One region of the Pseudarthrobacter sp. SSS035 genome, then DNA from elsewhere that is predicted to be linked to it. Evidence: riboswitches for the same ligand, from Rfam matches in the RefSeq annotation. Region 1 holds a riboswitch; the other holds the start of a gene.
The links. Region 1 has a riboswitch for glycine ahead of gcvP (aminomethyl-transferring glycine dehydrogenase). Riboswitches for the same ligand answer to the same signal wherever they lie in the genome.

Region 1 (7,580 bases):
TATCGGGGCGGCGCGTGGACAGGAAGGGGAAGAGCGTCAGCCAGTCCCGCCGCTGGTCCAGGTCGAGGTCTGCCACCAGCACAGCGGAGGCGTCACGCGGGGCCTGCACGAGGACGCGGCCGTAGGGGTCGGAGATGAAGGAGGAGCCGTAGAAGTTCAGCGTTCCTTCACTGCCCCAGCGGTTGGGGGCGATCATAAAGAGCCCGTTGGCGATGCCGTTGCCCACAATGACCTGCTGCCACAACGGCTGGGTGTCGAACTCCGGGTGGTCCGGCTCGGAACCGATGGCGGTGGGGTAGACCAGGATCTCTGCGCCACCGAGGGAGTAGAGCCGGGCCACCTCCGGGAACCATTCGTCCCAGCAGGTGGGCATGCCCAGCCGGGCGCCGCCCAGTTCTGCCGGCGCGTGGACCTCGTAGGCATCCGCGGCCGCCGGCCCCTGGCGGAAGAACTTGTCTTCGTAGTAGCCCGCGGTGACCGGGATGTGGAGCTTGTGCGTGCGGGCGAGCAGTTCGCCCTCGGACGACACCAGGATAGCGGTGTTCAGCCCCAGGCCGTCGTCGCTGCCGTCCGGGTTCGGTGCCTGCTGGTAGAGCGAGGCATGGACAGCCACGCGGTGGCGGCGGGCCGACTCGGCAGCAAACCGGAACGTGGGTCCGGTGAGCAGGTCCTCAGCGATGTCCGACGGGCGGATGCCGGCGGCCGAATTGTTCTCGGGGCAGGTGTCTGCAGGGTAGCGGGAAAGCGTGAGTTCGGGCAGGAACACAACCGTGGCACCGAGCCTGGCGGCGCGGCCGATTCCTTCATCGAGTTCGGCCTGCAGGACGGCGGTGTCTGCATGCCAGCGGTGCTGCACAACGCCCACCCGAAGGGCAGGGCGGACGGACGGCGTTGTCCGGGCCAAGGACGTGGGTGAGTCGAGGCAGGAAATTTCAATCATGTGCTTACTTCCAGTGAGACGACCGTCACTAAATGAATGACGTTCATTTAGTATGGAGGATGGACGGCTTTCGCGCAATGATTTAAATGAATCCCATTCTTTTATCTCGCTCCGTGAGATTAGTAAGCTCACTGAGAAATTTGCTTCCGGCCTGCCGTGATCGATCCCGTGGCTGATAGCGTCGGGACTACTGGACCAATCGAGGAGGATTCATGAAAGCTTCGCCGACCCTGACCAATAACCTGCAGGCCGTACTTGCGGACCTGATTGAGCTGCACATCCAGGGCAAGCAGGCCCACTGGAACATCGTGGGGACCAACTTCCGGGACCTTCACCTGCAGCTGGACGAAATCGTGGATGCCGCCCGGCAGTTCGCGGACGATATGGCCGAGCGGATGCGCGCCCTGCATGCCCTGCCGGACGGCCGCAGTGCCACCGTGGCCAAGTCCACCAGCCTCGCGCAGTTCCCCGGAGGGCTCATCAACACGAAGGACGCCATCGAGCGGATCGTTGCCGCGCTTGAGGCTGCCGTGGGCACCATGCGCAAGGTCCATGACGAAGTGGACGAAGAGGATCCCACCACCGCGGACCTGCTCCACGAATTCATCGCCAAGCTGGAGCAGTACGCGTGGATGGTGAACGCCGAGACCATGAAGGCCTCGGCCAGCGTCACCGCCCCTGACGCCAAGTAAGAGTCGGCCCTAACGAGGCCACAAGCGCCCGGCGCCGGAAGGATTCCTTGCGCCGGGCGTTTTTGTGCGCTCGCCGGCTTGCCGGGGACGAGCGCCTAGTCCGCCGTCGGAACTTTCCGGAGTACGACGGCGGCAAGGACTGACGCGCTCGCCATCAGTACCAGCGCGATTGCCGCAGTGGTGTGGACGCCCGAATCAAACGCCAGGCGTGCTGCGCCGCGGAGCGCTTCGGCCAGCGGAGCAGGCAGGCCGGCGGCCAGCTCCACGGCGCCCGCCAGAGTTTCACCCGCCTGGTGTACTGCAGTGCCCGACGCCGTTTCCTCCACCCCGGCCGGAAGCCGGAGATTGCGCTGGTAGGAAGCGGTCAGGATGGAGCCCAGCACCGCCGTCCCCAGCAGGGACCCCACCTCATAGCCCGTTTCGGAGATGGCGGCCGCCGCTCCCGACTTCTCCGCTGGAACGGAGCCCAGGATGAGGTCATTGGAAATAGTTTCCGCTGTGCCCACGCCCAGGGCGAGGATCAGCAGCGCGGCCAGCAGGAGGGCCGGGCCGGAGCCGTGGTCACCGAAGACCACGATTCCATAGCCGGTGGCGCTCAGGGCCAGGCCACCCGCCACCACAAAGCCCGGACGCACCTTCCGGACCAGCGGCACCACTGCCAGCCCAGCCAGCACTGTGGCCACCAGGGCCGGGATCATGGCAATTCCGGCGGCCGACGGAGTCATTCCGTCCAGGAGCTGCAGGTGCTGGGCGAGGAACAGGATGAAGCCGTTGAAGGAGAACAGGGCCAGCACGTTTGCCGTGATGGCAGTGCTGAAGACCCGGTTGCCGAACAGGGACATGTCCAGCAGGGGGCAGGCCAGCCGCTGCTGGCGGCGGACAAAGACGACGCCCATGGCCAGGCCAAAGGCAACAAGACCCACAGGAGCGGCCCCGAAGCCATCGGTCGCCAGCTCCTTGATGCCATACACAACGGGCACCATTACCAGCAGGGACAGGACGATGCTGGGCACGTCCACCCGCCCCGGGCGCGGATCCTTTGATTCCGGGATGAACGCAGGGCCGAACGCCAGCAGGGGCAGCATGATGGGCACTGCGACCAGCAGGATGGCGCCCCACCAGAACTGCTCCACCAGCCACCCGCCGAATATGGGACCCAGGGCGGCGCCGCCGGAGAAGCCGGCAGCCCAGATGGCAACCGCCAGCCGACGCCGGTTTGGGTCCGGAAAAATGTTGCGGATCAGGGACAGGGTTGAGGGCATCAGCATGGCCCCGAAGAACCCCAGCATGGCCCGCCCCGCTATCAGCCACTCCGCGCTGGGAGCAAAGGCTGTTGCTGCTGATACCGCGGCGAAGCCAACACTGCCGGTCAGCAGCAGCCGGCGGCGCCCGATCCGGTCGCCCAGGCTGCCCATGGCAACAAGCAAACCTGCAAGCACCAGGGGGTAGGCGTCCACAATCCACAGCAGCTGGACTCCCGTTGTCTCCAGGCTGCTCGCGATGGCCGGAAGCGCGAACGTCAACGCAGTGTTGTCCACCGCAACCAGGAGCACCGGAAACATCAGCAGGGCCAGCGCGAGCCAATCGCGCCAGGGCGCCTTGGCGGGCCCTGACGGCCTGAAATCGGCAGCCGTGGTGGATGTGCTTCGGGTGTTCTGGTTGGACTGTGCGGACAACGTCATGCGATAACTATACCGTCCAGACGGTACAGTTAAGAAACGCGACCCGGAGCGTGCATGATTGAAGCCATGGCCAGAAATCCCGTCGCACGCGACGCAGTCCTCGACGCTTTTGAAGAACTCCTGATCGACGTGGGGGAGCGGGCTGCCACTTTGGATGCAGTGGCCAAGCGCGCAGGCGTGTCCAAGGGCGGGTTGCTCTATCACTTCCCCAACAAGGAAGCGCTGATCGCTGCGGTGCTGGAGCGGCTGGACCGACTGGCCGTCGAGGACCTCGCGCTGATGGCTGCAGCAGCCGAAGGTGCGGCGGCCTACTTCATCCGTTCCTCGCTCTGGTCCGACTCGCCCATGGACCGATCCTTCGTGGCCGCCACGCGGCTGGCTGAAGTGGCCCATGAAGAGGCCCGGCGCCGCTTTGCCGCCATCCAGCAGCAATGGTTGGACCTGATCGCGGCCGACGTCGGCACGGCCATGGCGAAAGCCGTGCTGTACATGGGGGACGGGCTGTATTTCAACGCCATGTGGGAAAGCGGCACCACCGGGGACGGCATGGGCAGGCATGGAGACATTGAGGAGCTCCTCGCTGCCGTGGAGCGGCTTCGCGGCTGAATCCGCGACCTCATTTGCCCGGCGGCCCGGGGCGTAGGAGAATTGGACGGCGTGGCGACCATCTGCGGCCGCCACAAAATCTGAATATGCCTTTGATCTGCGGCGGGAGAGTTCTGTTAGTGGGTACAACAGGCGCCCTAGGAGCAAATCCTCCCCAGGAATCTCTCAGGCCCACGTACCGCCGCGGCCAGGCAACTCTGGAAAGTGGCAGGCCGTCCGCCTGAAGCGTCCCGGATCACTCCGGAATGTCAGGACCGCTGTGCCCACCGACGGTGCAAGCGCAGCCTTGCGGAAGCAGGCTGCGCGGAAACTCTCAGGTCCCAGACAGAGCGGGGAGGAACCCGAGTCGATGTGGCGCACCCTGCGCCGCCTTAGTAATGGAGTTCCTTGTGAGTGTTAATTCGGCCTCGGCCACTTTCGTTGACCGGCATATTGGTGCCCGCCGCCAGGCCGATATCGACTCCATGCTCAAGGCCGTCGGCTACGGCACTGTGGACGCGCTGGTGGATACGGCCGTCCCCGACTCCATCCGCCAGGCCAAGCCGCTGGCCCTCAAGGACGCCCTCAGTGAGGTTGAGGTCCTTGCGGAGCTGCGGAAGCTCGCGGCGAAGAACAAGACTGCTGTGCAGATGATCGGGCAGGGCTACTACGACACCGTGACGCCGGCCGTGATCCGCCGGAACATCCTTGAAGCCCCGGCCTGGTATACCGCGTACACGCCGTACCAGCCCGAGATTTCCCAGGGCCGGCTCGAGGCTTTGCTGAACTTCCAGACCATGGTCCAGGACCTGGTGGGCCTGCCGATCGCGAACGCGTCGCTGCTGGATGAAGCCACCGCCGTCGCCGAGGCCGTGCTGATGATGCGCCGGGCCAACAAGAACAAGGGCGCCCGGGACGGCAAGACGGTCCTGGATGCCGACTGCCTGCCGCAGACCATTGCCATCGTGAAGGGCCGCGCCGAGGCCCTCGGCTTCGAGGTGGAGGTCGCTGACCTGTCCCAGGGCCTGCCCGACGGCGTCATCAACGGTGTTGTGCTGCAGCAGCCGGGTGTTTCCGGCCGGGTCTTCAACCACGCAGACGTGATCGCGGCTGCCAAGGAGCGCGGCGCGCTCGTGACCGTGGCCGCGGACCTGCTGGCCCTGACCCTGATCACGCCTCCGGGGGAGCAGGGCGCGGACATCGCCGTCGGCTCGACGCAGCGTTTTGGGGTGCCGTTGTTCTTCGGCGGCCCGCACGCGGCGTACATGGCGGTGGCGAAGGGGCTGGAGCGTTCCATGCCGGGCCGCCTGGTCGGGGTGTCCAAGGACGACGCCGGGACCCCCGCGTACCGTCTGGCGCTGCAGACCCGTGAGCAGCACATCCGCCGTGAGAAGGCCACGTCCAACATCTGCACCGCGCAGGCACTGCTGGCCATCGTCTCCTCGTTCTACGCCGTGTACCACGGCCCGGACGGCCTCAAGGCAATCGCCGAGACCACCCACAGCCACGCGGCAACCATCGCCGCGTCCCTGAAGGCGGCCGGCCTGGACGTTCTGCACACGAGCTTCTTCGATACCGTCACGGTTTCCGCGCCTGGCAAGGCTGCCGCCATTGTTGCCGCCGCAGAGGCCAAGGGCATCAACCTGCGCCACGTCGACGGCGACACCGTCGGCGTTTCCGCCGATGAAACCACCACCCAGGCCATCGTTGCCGGTGTGCTGGAAGCCTTTGGTGCCGCGGCGGTGGACGCGGCCGCCGGCACTGACAGTGGGTTCGCGCTGGATGCCGCCGTCGAGCGTTCCTCCGGTTACCTGCAGCACCCGGTGTTCAACACCCACCGTTCCGAGACCCAGCTGCTGCGCTACATCCGCCGGCTGAGTGACCGCGACCTCGCGCTGGACCGCACCATGATTCCGTTGGGTTCGTGCACGATGAAGCTGAACGCCACCGCGGAGATGGAAGCCATCTCGTGGCCGGAGTTCGCCTCGATCCACCCGTTCGCCCCGGATTCCCAGACCGTGGGCTGGCGCGAACTGATCACCGACCTCGAAGACCAGCTGACCGAGATCACGGGCTACGACCAGGTCTCCCTGCAGCCGAACGCCGGGTCCCAGGGTGAGCTCGCAGGCCTGCTGGCCATCCGTGGCTACCACCTCTCCCGCGGCGATGACCAGCGCACGGTCTGCCTGATCCCGGCTTCGGCCCACGGCACCAACGCCGCCTCGGCCGTCCTGGCCGGCATGAAGGTCGTAGTTGTGGCCACCGCGGCGGACGGCAGCATCGACCATGCGGATCTGAACGCCAAGATCGAGGCGAACAAGGACGTCCTCTCGGCGATCATGATCACCTACCCCTCCACGCACGGCGTGTACGACGCCGATGTCACCGAAATCTGCGACGCCGTGCACGCTGCCGGCGGCCAGGTGTACGTGGACGGCGCCAACCTGAACGCCCTCGTGGGCCTGGCGCAGCCGGGCAAGTTCGGCGGCGACGTCTCACACCTGAACCTGCACAAGACCTTCTGCATCCCGCACGGCGGCGGCGGCCCCGGCGTTGGCCCGGTCGCGGCCAAGGCCCACCTGGCACCGTTTATGCCCGGTGACGCCAACAAGGCAGCGCGCGAAGCGGGCCACGGCGTGGCCATCAGCGCATCCAACTACGGTTCCGCCGGTGTCCTGCCGATCTCCTGGGCCTATGTGAAGCTAATGGGTGCCGAGGGCCTGACCGAGGCCACGAAGTCGGCGCTGCTGGCGGCCAACTACGTTGCGGCCCGCCTGAACGAGTACTTCCCCGTCCTCTATACCGGTGAAGGCGGACTGGTGGCGCACGAGTGCATCCTGGACCTCCGCGACCTGACGGCGAAGACCGGCGTCACCGCGGAGGATGTGGCCAAGCGCCTCATCGACTACGGTTTCCACGCCCCCACCCTGGCGTTCCCGGTCGCGGGCACGCTGATGGTGGAGCCCACCGAGTCCGAGGACCTCGTGGAGATCGACCGGTTCATCGACGCCATGATCACCATCCGCAAGGAAATCGACCAGGTGGCCAACGGCGACTTCACCGTCGAGAACAGCCCGCTGCGCCACGCACCCCACACCGCGTCCGCCGTCGTATCCTCCGACTGGGCCCGTCAGTACCCGCGTGAGCAGGCCGCCTTCCCGGTCCACCACCTCAAGCAGGACAAGTACTTCCCGCCCGTCGGCCGCATCGACGGCGCAGCCGGGGACCGCAACCTGATCTGCTCCTGCCCGCCGCTGTCCGAGTTCGAAGACTAGAGTCCGGAAGTCGAAGTACAAGTCCGGACCCGGCAAGCCGGGCTTTTCACGCGTGCTGCTCCTTCGTCGCTCCGACGCACGCTTTCGAAAACCCCGTCCCGCCGGGTCCCGGGGGTCCCCGGTGTCCGGCAGCATGCTCCCCACCGTCCCCCTAACCTCGCAAGCTCGGTCAGGGAACCCGGACGGCGTGGGCCCAGCGCTGCAAGGATATCGGGGACCCCCGAGGGATCGACCCAACCGGAGGCTTTAGACTTGTGGCTACATGTCCGCACGTAACTACGAGTACAGAACCGCGCACAAACCCCTGAGATTGGACACGGCCCCCTTGCGAGAATTCACCGCCCGCTTTGCCACAGCGGAGGAAATTGAGAACTGGGACAAGCACGTCACGGCCAACCCGAACGGC
Region 2 (7,580 bases), 2.0 Mb from region 1:
GCCGCCCTGCTGTCCGGGGAAGACAGCCGAGTTGATCTTCTTGGCGATCGCGGCGTCGTTGGAGAGGATGATGCCGCCGCGCGGACCGGCGAGGGTCTTGTGCGTGGTGGACGTGGTGACGTGGGCGTGCGGCACCGGGCTGGGGTGCAGGCCAGCCGCCACCAGACCGGCGAAGTGCGCCATGTCCACCATCAGGAAGGCACCCACCAGATCGGCGATCCGGCGGAACTCGGCGAAGTCCAGCTGGCGGGCATAGGCCGACCAGCCGGCAACGATCAGCTGCGGCTTGTGCTCCAGCGCCAGGCGCTCCACCTCGGCCATGTCAATGGTGTGGGTGTCTTCGCGGACCTGGTACGGGACCACGTTGTAGAGCTTGCCGGAGAAGTTGATCTTCATGCCGTGGGTCAGGTGGCCGCCGTGCGCCAGGTTCAGGCCCATGATGGTGTCGCCCGGCTTGATCAGCGCGTGCATGACCGAGGCGTTCGCCTGGGCGCCGGAGTGCGGCTGGACGTTGGCGAACTCGGCACCGAACAGGGCCTTGACGCGGTCGATGGCCAGCTGCTCGATGACGTCCACGTGCTCGCAGCCGCCGTAGTAGCGCTTGCCCGGGTAGCCCTCGGCGTACTTGTTGGTCAGGACCGAACCCTGCGCCTGCATCACGGCAACGGCTGTGTGGTTCTCGGAGGCGATCATTTCCAGGCCATTCCGCTGGCGGCGCAGTTCGTCGTCGATCTTGACGGCGATCTCCGGGTCCAGCACCGACAGGTCGGTGTCCAGGCTCGCGGAAACTACCTGCTCAAAGACTGCGGTGCCTGCTGCAGCCGGGCTCACAGTTCGCCACCGTTTACTTCGGCGTATTCCTGGGCGGACAGCAGCGGGCCCTCGGACTCGACGGTCACCTTGAACAGCCAGCCGGCACCGTACGGATCGGAGTTGATCAGTGCGGGATCGCCGACGGCGTCTTCGTTGATTTCCGTGACCTCGCCGGTCACCGGGGAGTACAGGTCAGAAACGGACTTGGTGGACTCGATCTCGCCGCAGGTCTCCCCCGCGGTGACCGTGGAGCCAACCTCGGGCAGGTCAATGTAGACGATGTCGCCCAGCGCCTCAGCGGCAACAGCGGACACACCAATAACGGACGGACCAGAGCCATCAAAGGCGATCCACTCGTGCTCGGCGGAGTACTTCAGTTCAGCGGCAACCTTAGCCATGTTCATAATTCCTTAAGTTCTTGGGTGTGTGGACGGGGTTTCGACAAGCTCAACCACCGGATGAGGCGGTGGGGCTGGCATCCGGCGGACCCGGTGATCGAGCCTGTCGAGATCCAGGGGTTTCGACAGGCTCAACCACCGGGCTGTGGTTACTTTTGGCGCTTGTAGAACGGCAGTGCGACAACCTCGAAAGGTTCTGCCTTGCCGCGCAGGTCGATGTCCAGGACGGTGCCAATCTCGGCGTGCTCGACGTCGACATAGGCCATCGCCACCGGGTAGCCGAGGGTGGGGCTGGGCTGGCCGGAGGTGACTTCGCCAACCACGGCGCCGTCCTTGAGCACCGGGTAGTGCCCGCGGCCGGCGCGACGGCCCAGTCCCTTCAAGCCCACAAGCTTACGCTTTGATCCGGCTTCCTTGGCGGCTTCCAGGGCGGACCGGCCCACGAAGTCGCCTTCCTTGCTCTTGAGCGCCACAACGCCACCCAGGCCGGCGTCGAACGGTGACCCGTCGAGAGACAGTTCGTTGCCGTAGAGCGGCATGCCGGCTTCCAGGCGGAGCGAATCGCGTGAGGCGAGGCCGCACGGAACGATGCCGAACTCAGCCCCTGCTTCGGCGACGGACGCCCACAGGGAGGCGGCGCCGTCGTTCGCTACGAAGAGCTCGAAGCCGTCCTCGCCGGTGTAACCGGTGCGGGCCAGGATGACGTTGTGGCCGGCCACGGTGAGCTCGTTGAACGCGTAGTACTTCAGGTCGGTGACGAGCGCGTGCTGGGCCTCAGCGGTCAGCTTGAGCAGGATGGCCTCGGCCTTGGGGCCCTGGACCGCGATCAGCGAGGTGATGGCGGAGGCGTCCTCCACCTTCACGTTGAAGGCCACGGCGCGTTCGGCCAGGGCGACGGCGACGGTGGGGGCGTTGCCCGCGTTGGGGACCACGAGGTACTTCTCGTCGCCAAAACGGTAGACGATGAGGTCATCGATGATGCCGCCGTCGGCGTTGCAGATGAGCGAGTACTTGGCCTTGCCGTCCGCGATGGCGGAGAGCTTGCCCACGAGCGCGTAGTCCAGGAACGCGCCGGCTTCCAGGCCGGAGACCCAGACTTCGCCCATGTGGGAGAGGTCGAACAGGCCGGCAGCGTTGCGCACCGCGTGGTGCTCGGCCAGCTCGGAGCTGTACTTCAGGGGCATCTGCCAGCCACCGAAATCGGTGAAGGAAGCGCCGAGTTTCTTGTGCTCTTCGTAGAGAGCGGTGTAGTTCTCAGTCATTGTTAAAGCCTTTCACAGGAAACTAGTTCGCGAATTCTTCGATGGGCGGGCAGGAGCAGATCAGGTTGCGGTCCCCTGCTGCGCCGTCGATGCGGCCGACGGGCGGGAAGTACTTGTCCTGCTTGAGGTGGTGGACCGGGAAGGCGGCCTGCTCCCGCGGGTATTGACGGTTCCAGTCGGAGGTGACGACGGCGGACGCGGTGTGGGGTGCGTGGCGCAGCGGGCTGTTCTCCACGGTGAAGTCGCCGTTGGCCACCTGGTCGATTTCCTTCCGGATCGTGATCATCGCGTCGATGAACCGGTCGATCTCCACGAGGTCCTCGGACTCCGTCGGCTCCACCATCAGCGTGCCCGCAACCGGGAACGCCAGGGTGGGGGCGTGGAAACCGTAGTCGATGAGGCGCTTGGCCACATCCTCCGCGGTGACGCCCGTCTTCGCCGTCAGGTCGCGCAGGTCCAGGATGCACTCGTGCGCCACCAGCCCGCCCTCACCCGTGTAGAGGACGGGGAAGTACTCGTTCAGGCGGGCCGCAACGTAGTTCGCCGCCAGCAGCGCCGACTTGGTCGCCTCGGTCAGGCCTTCGGCACCCATGAGCTTCACGTAAGCCCAGGAGATGGGCAGGACGCCTGCGGAACCGTAGTTGGACGCGCTGATGGCCACGCCGTGGCCGGCTTCGTGCGCCGCCTTGTTGGCATCACCGGGCATAAACGGTGCCAGGTGCGCCTTGGCCGCGACCGGGCCAACACCGGGGCCGCCGCCGCCGTGCGGGATGCAGAAGGTCTTGTGCAGGTTCAGGTGCGAGACGTCGCCGCCGAACTTGCCCGGCTGGGCCAGGCCCACGAGGGCGTTGAGGTTGGCGCCGTCCACGTAGACCTGGCCGCCGGCCGCGTGCACGGCGTCGCAGATTTCGGTGACGTCGGCGTCGTAGACGCCGTGGGTGGAGGGGTAGGTGATCATGATCGCCGAGAGCGCGTCCTTGTTCGCCTCGATCTTGGCGTAGAGGTCCGTGTGGTCGATGCTGCCGTCCGCAGCGGTAGCCACCACAACCACCTTCATGCCCGCCAGGACTGCGGAGGCGGCGTTGGTGCCGTGGGCCGACGCAGGGATCAGGCAGACGTTGCGCTGGTCATCGCCGCGGGACAGGTGGTAGCCGCGGATGGCCAGCAGGCCTGCGAGCTCGCCCTGGGACCCGGCGTTCGGCTGCAGGGAGACCTGGTCGTAGCCGGTGATTTCCGCGAGGTCAGCTTCCAGCCCGCCGATGAGCTCGCGCCAGCCCACGGTCTGGGAATCCGGGGCGAACGGGTGGATGGAGGCGAACTCCGGCCAGGAAATGGCCTCCATCTCTGCCGTGGCGTTCAGCTTCATGGTGCAGGAACCCAGCGGGATCATGGTGCGGTCCAGCGCCAGGTCCCGGTCACTCAGCCGGCGGATGTAGCGCAGCAGCTGCGTTTCGGAACGGTGCGTGTTGAACACCGGGTGCTGCAGGTACTCGGAGGTGCGGAGCACCGATTCGGGCAGTTCAAAGCCCTTCGCATCCACAACCGGGCCGGCACCGAAGGCGACGGCGATGGCGGAGAGGACCTCCGTCGTCGTGGTTTCATCAGCGGAGACGCCGATGGTGTCACCGTCGATGTGGCGCAGGTTGATGCCGCGTGCTTCGGCGGCGGCGATGACCTTGGCTGCCTTGCCCGGGACGCGGACCGTGACGGTGTCGAAGAAGGCCTCGGTGACCAGTTCGCGGCCGGCGACCTTCAGCGTGGTGGCCAGGGTGCGGGCGTTGTTGTGGACCTGCTCGGCGATGGCCTTGAGTCCGTCCGGGCCGTGGTAAACGGCGTAGAACGAGGAAACGATGGCCAGCAGTGCCTGCGCGGTGCAGATGTTGGACGTGGCCTTCTCACGGCGGATGTGCTGCTCACGGGTCTGCAGTGCCAGACGGTACGCGGGGGTCCCGGCGTCGTCCTTGGAGACCCCGACGAGGCGGCCCGGCATGGAACGCTCCAGGCCCTTCGCCACCGCCATGTACGCCGCGTGCGGGCCGCCGAAGAACAACGGCACACCAAATCGCTGGGTCGAGCCGACGGCGATGTCCGCGCCCTGCTCCCCCGGAGGGGTGATCAGCGTCAGCGCCAACAGATCGGCGGCAACGGTCACGAGGGCGCCGCGCTCCTTGGCTTCCTTGATGATGTCTGCATGGTTGAAGACCCGGCCCGACACACCCGGCTGCTGCAGGACAACACCGTTGATAACGCCGTCGGGCAGGCCCTGGGACAGGTCAGCGACCTCCACCTCGAACCCGAGGGCCTCGGCGCGGCCCTTCACGATCGCGATGGTCTGCGGCAGGCAGTCGGCATCCAGGACGGTCTTGCCGTCCCGGGCTTCCTTGTTCTTGTTTGCCCGGCGCATCATCAGCACGGCCTCGGCCACGGCGGTGGCCTCATCCAGCAGCGACGCGTTCGCGATCGGCAGGCCCACCAGGTCCTGGACCATGGTCTGGAAGTTCAGCAACGCCTCCAGCCGGCCCTGCGAAATCTCGGGCTGGTACGGCGTGTACGCGGTGTACCAGGCGGGGGCTTCGAGGATGTTCCGGCGGATGACCGCGGGCGTGACGGTGTCGTAGTAGCCCTGGCCGATCATCTGCACAGCCGTCTTGTTCTTCGCCGCGAGCTTCCGCAGCTCGGCAAGGACCTCAACCTCACTCAGGGCGTCCTTGAGGGCCAGCGGCTTGGCCTGGCGGATGGAGTCGGGGACGGCAACGTCCACGAGGCCGTCAACGCTGTCATAGCCGACGGCCTTGAGCATGGTGTCGATATCGGCCTGGCGGCGCGCACCAATATGCCGATCGGCAAAGGTGGAAGGGGACGACTGGATGGTCATGAAGGAACTCCATAATTCAGGTGGCGCGCTGGGTACGCCACATTGATTCGGGTTCCTCCCCGCTCTGTATTGGACCTGAGAGTTTCCGCGCCCACCTGCTTGCCGCAGGGTGACGCTTGCACCGTCGGTGAGCCCGTTGCCGGACTACTTTCCAGAGTTGCCTGGCCGCGGCGGTACGTGGGCCTGAGAGATTCCTGGGGAGGATTTGCTCCTACGGCGCCTGCTGAACGTACCGGCAGGACTCTCCCGCCGCAGATCAAAAGCATGTGCCATTTTGTCCGTGACACGTCTCACAGGTTAGCCGGATTTCAGGCCGCGTGCAAGATTTCCGGTGGCACCGGCGTCGGATCACCATCGATTGCTCCGTGAAAGCCCTTTGGGGAGCCATAAGGGCCTTTACGGAGCAATCAATGGGAAATCGATCGGCCCTGATGTGTTCACCGCGTGAAACGATGTGCTTATGGAGACTCCAGGGACGTTGAACGCGCATCGCCTTGGCGACGAACAGCCTTCCGAAGCGGACATCGATCTGTACCGAGTGCTCAGCGCGGACATCTCGGCCGGCGTCGCCGTGGTTTCTACATCGCTGAACAAGCGCGACTACGCAGCAACAGTGACTGCTTTTCTCTCCGTCTCCTATGATCCGCCTACGATGCTTGTCAGTCTCTATGCGGGCTCACGCATTGGCGAAGCAATTGCCACGACGGGTACCTGGGCGTTGAGTCTGCTGCGCAGTAAGCACCAAGGCGCGGCGGATTGGCTGGCCAGTCCAGTGACCCCAATAGAGGGCCTGCTGTCCCAGGTTCCCTACCGCCGTGGCCCCGCCACCGGATCGGTGATCCTCGACGGATCGATCGCGTACTTCGAGCTGCGAACGGTTGCCATCCATCCGGCGGCAACGCATCTGCTCATCGTGGGAGAGGTACTTGCGATGGGTAGTGACGCTCCGGCGGCGGAAGTACCGGACCCGCTCATACATTTTGCTTCTGCCTACTACCGACTGGCGCCCTAGAAGTTACCCACAAACGCGGCGAAGACTACTGATCTCCAGGGGCGAAAAGTCAAAGACGCCTTCAGGAAACACTGATCCACGAGGCCGGAAAGCGGGGATGCAGTCCGGTCGGACGCACGCCCCGCCTTGGCTACGCCGTGGCAGCACCCCGGCTGGATCCTCAGGCGTCCTGCAAGCCTGAGCCTGCAGGACACTGTGGTGAGACACCGGACTTCAGCCCGCCTCAACGGCGGTCAGCCGTGGTTGCTGTTCAGGTCGCGGCGGGCAGTGCGTCCGGGATCCGCGGTTTCGTGTTTCCTGTGAAGGTGAACGTCGCGTCGTCGCCTTCGCCGTCAACGTCGACTGCGATGATGTCGCCGGGCTTGAGCTCGCCGAAGAGGATCTTCTCGGAGAGCTGGTCCTCGATCTCGCGCTGGATGGTGCGGCGCAGCGGCCGGGCACCCATGGCCGGGTCGTACCCACGGGTTGCCAGGAGCACCCTGGCTGCGGTGGTGAGCTCGATGCCCATGTCCTTGTCAGCAAGGCGCTGCTCGAGGCGGCCGACGAACATGTCCACGATCTGGATGATTTCGTCCTGGGTCAGCTGCGGGAAGACGATGACGTCGTCGACACGGTTCAGGAACTCGGGGCGGAAGTGCTGCTTGAGCTCCTCCGTGACGCGGGCGCGCATCCGGTTGTAGCCGGTCTGGGTGTCTGTGCCGGACTGGAAGCCGGTGGCAACGCTCTTGGAGATGTCCCGGGTGCCCAGGTTCGTGGTCATGATGATCACGGTGTTCTTGAAGTCCACCACGCGGCCATGGGAGTCGGTCAGGCGGCCGTCTTCCATGATCTGCAGGAGTGAGTTGAAGAGATCGGCGTGCGCCTTCTCCACCTCGTCGAACAGGACCACGGAGAACGGACGGCGCCGGACCTTTTCGGTCAGCTGCCCGCCCTCGTCGTAGCCGACGTAGCCCGGAGGGGCACCGAAGAGCCGCGAAACAGTGTGCTTCTCCGAGTACTCGGACATGTCCAGCGTGATGAGGGCATCCTCCTCGCCGAACAGGAACTCGGCCAGGGCCTTGGCCAGCTCGGTCTTGCCCACACCGGTGGGGCCGGCGAAGATGAACGAGCCGCCCGGACGCTTCGGGTCCTTCAGGCCGGCACGGGTGCGGCGGATAGCCCGCGAAACCGACTTAATCGCCTCGTCCTGGCCCACGACGCGCTGGTGCAGTTCGGCTTCC

Region 2: it holds a riboswitch for glycine, as region 1 does, so the genes downstream of both, gcvP (aminomethyl-transferring glycine dehydrogenase) here and gcvP (aminomethyl-transferring glycine dehydrogenase) in region 1, are expected to answer to the same signal.

Annotation. Positions count from the first base shown of each region.
Region 1 covers NZ_CP096882.1:970,864-978,443, reverse strand. Annotated here, with positions in the region: gene MUN23_RS04460 (nitrilase-related carbon-nitrogen hydrolase) at 1-940, opposite strand, end outside; gene MUN23_RS04455 (Dps family protein) at 1,153-1,632, shown strand; gene MUN23_RS04450 (MFS transporter) at 1,728-3,314, opposite strand; gene MUN23_RS04445 (TetR/AcrR family transcriptional regulator) at 3,381-3,920, shown strand; glycine riboswitch at 4,014-4,111, shown strand; gene gcvP (aminomethyl-transferring glycine dehydrogenase) at 4,298-7,174, shown strand; gene MUN23_RS04435 (peptidoglycan bridge formation glycyltransferase FemA/FemB family protein) at 7,500-7,580, shown strand, end outside.
Region 2 covers NZ_CP096882.1:2,967,612-2,975,191, reverse strand. Annotated here, with positions in the region: gene glyA (serine hydroxymethyltransferase) at 1-831, opposite strand, end outside; gene gcvH (glycine cleavage system protein GcvH) at 828-1,211, opposite strand; gene gcvT (glycine cleavage system aminomethyltransferase GcvT) at 1,361-2,473, opposite strand; gene gcvP (aminomethyl-transferring glycine dehydrogenase) at 2,496-5,348, opposite strand; glycine riboswitch at 5,510-5,607, opposite strand; gene MUN23_RS13700 (flavin reductase family protein) at 5,809-6,360, shown strand; gene MUN23_RS13695 (ATP-dependent Clp protease ATP-binding subunit) at 6,611-7,580, opposite strand, start outside.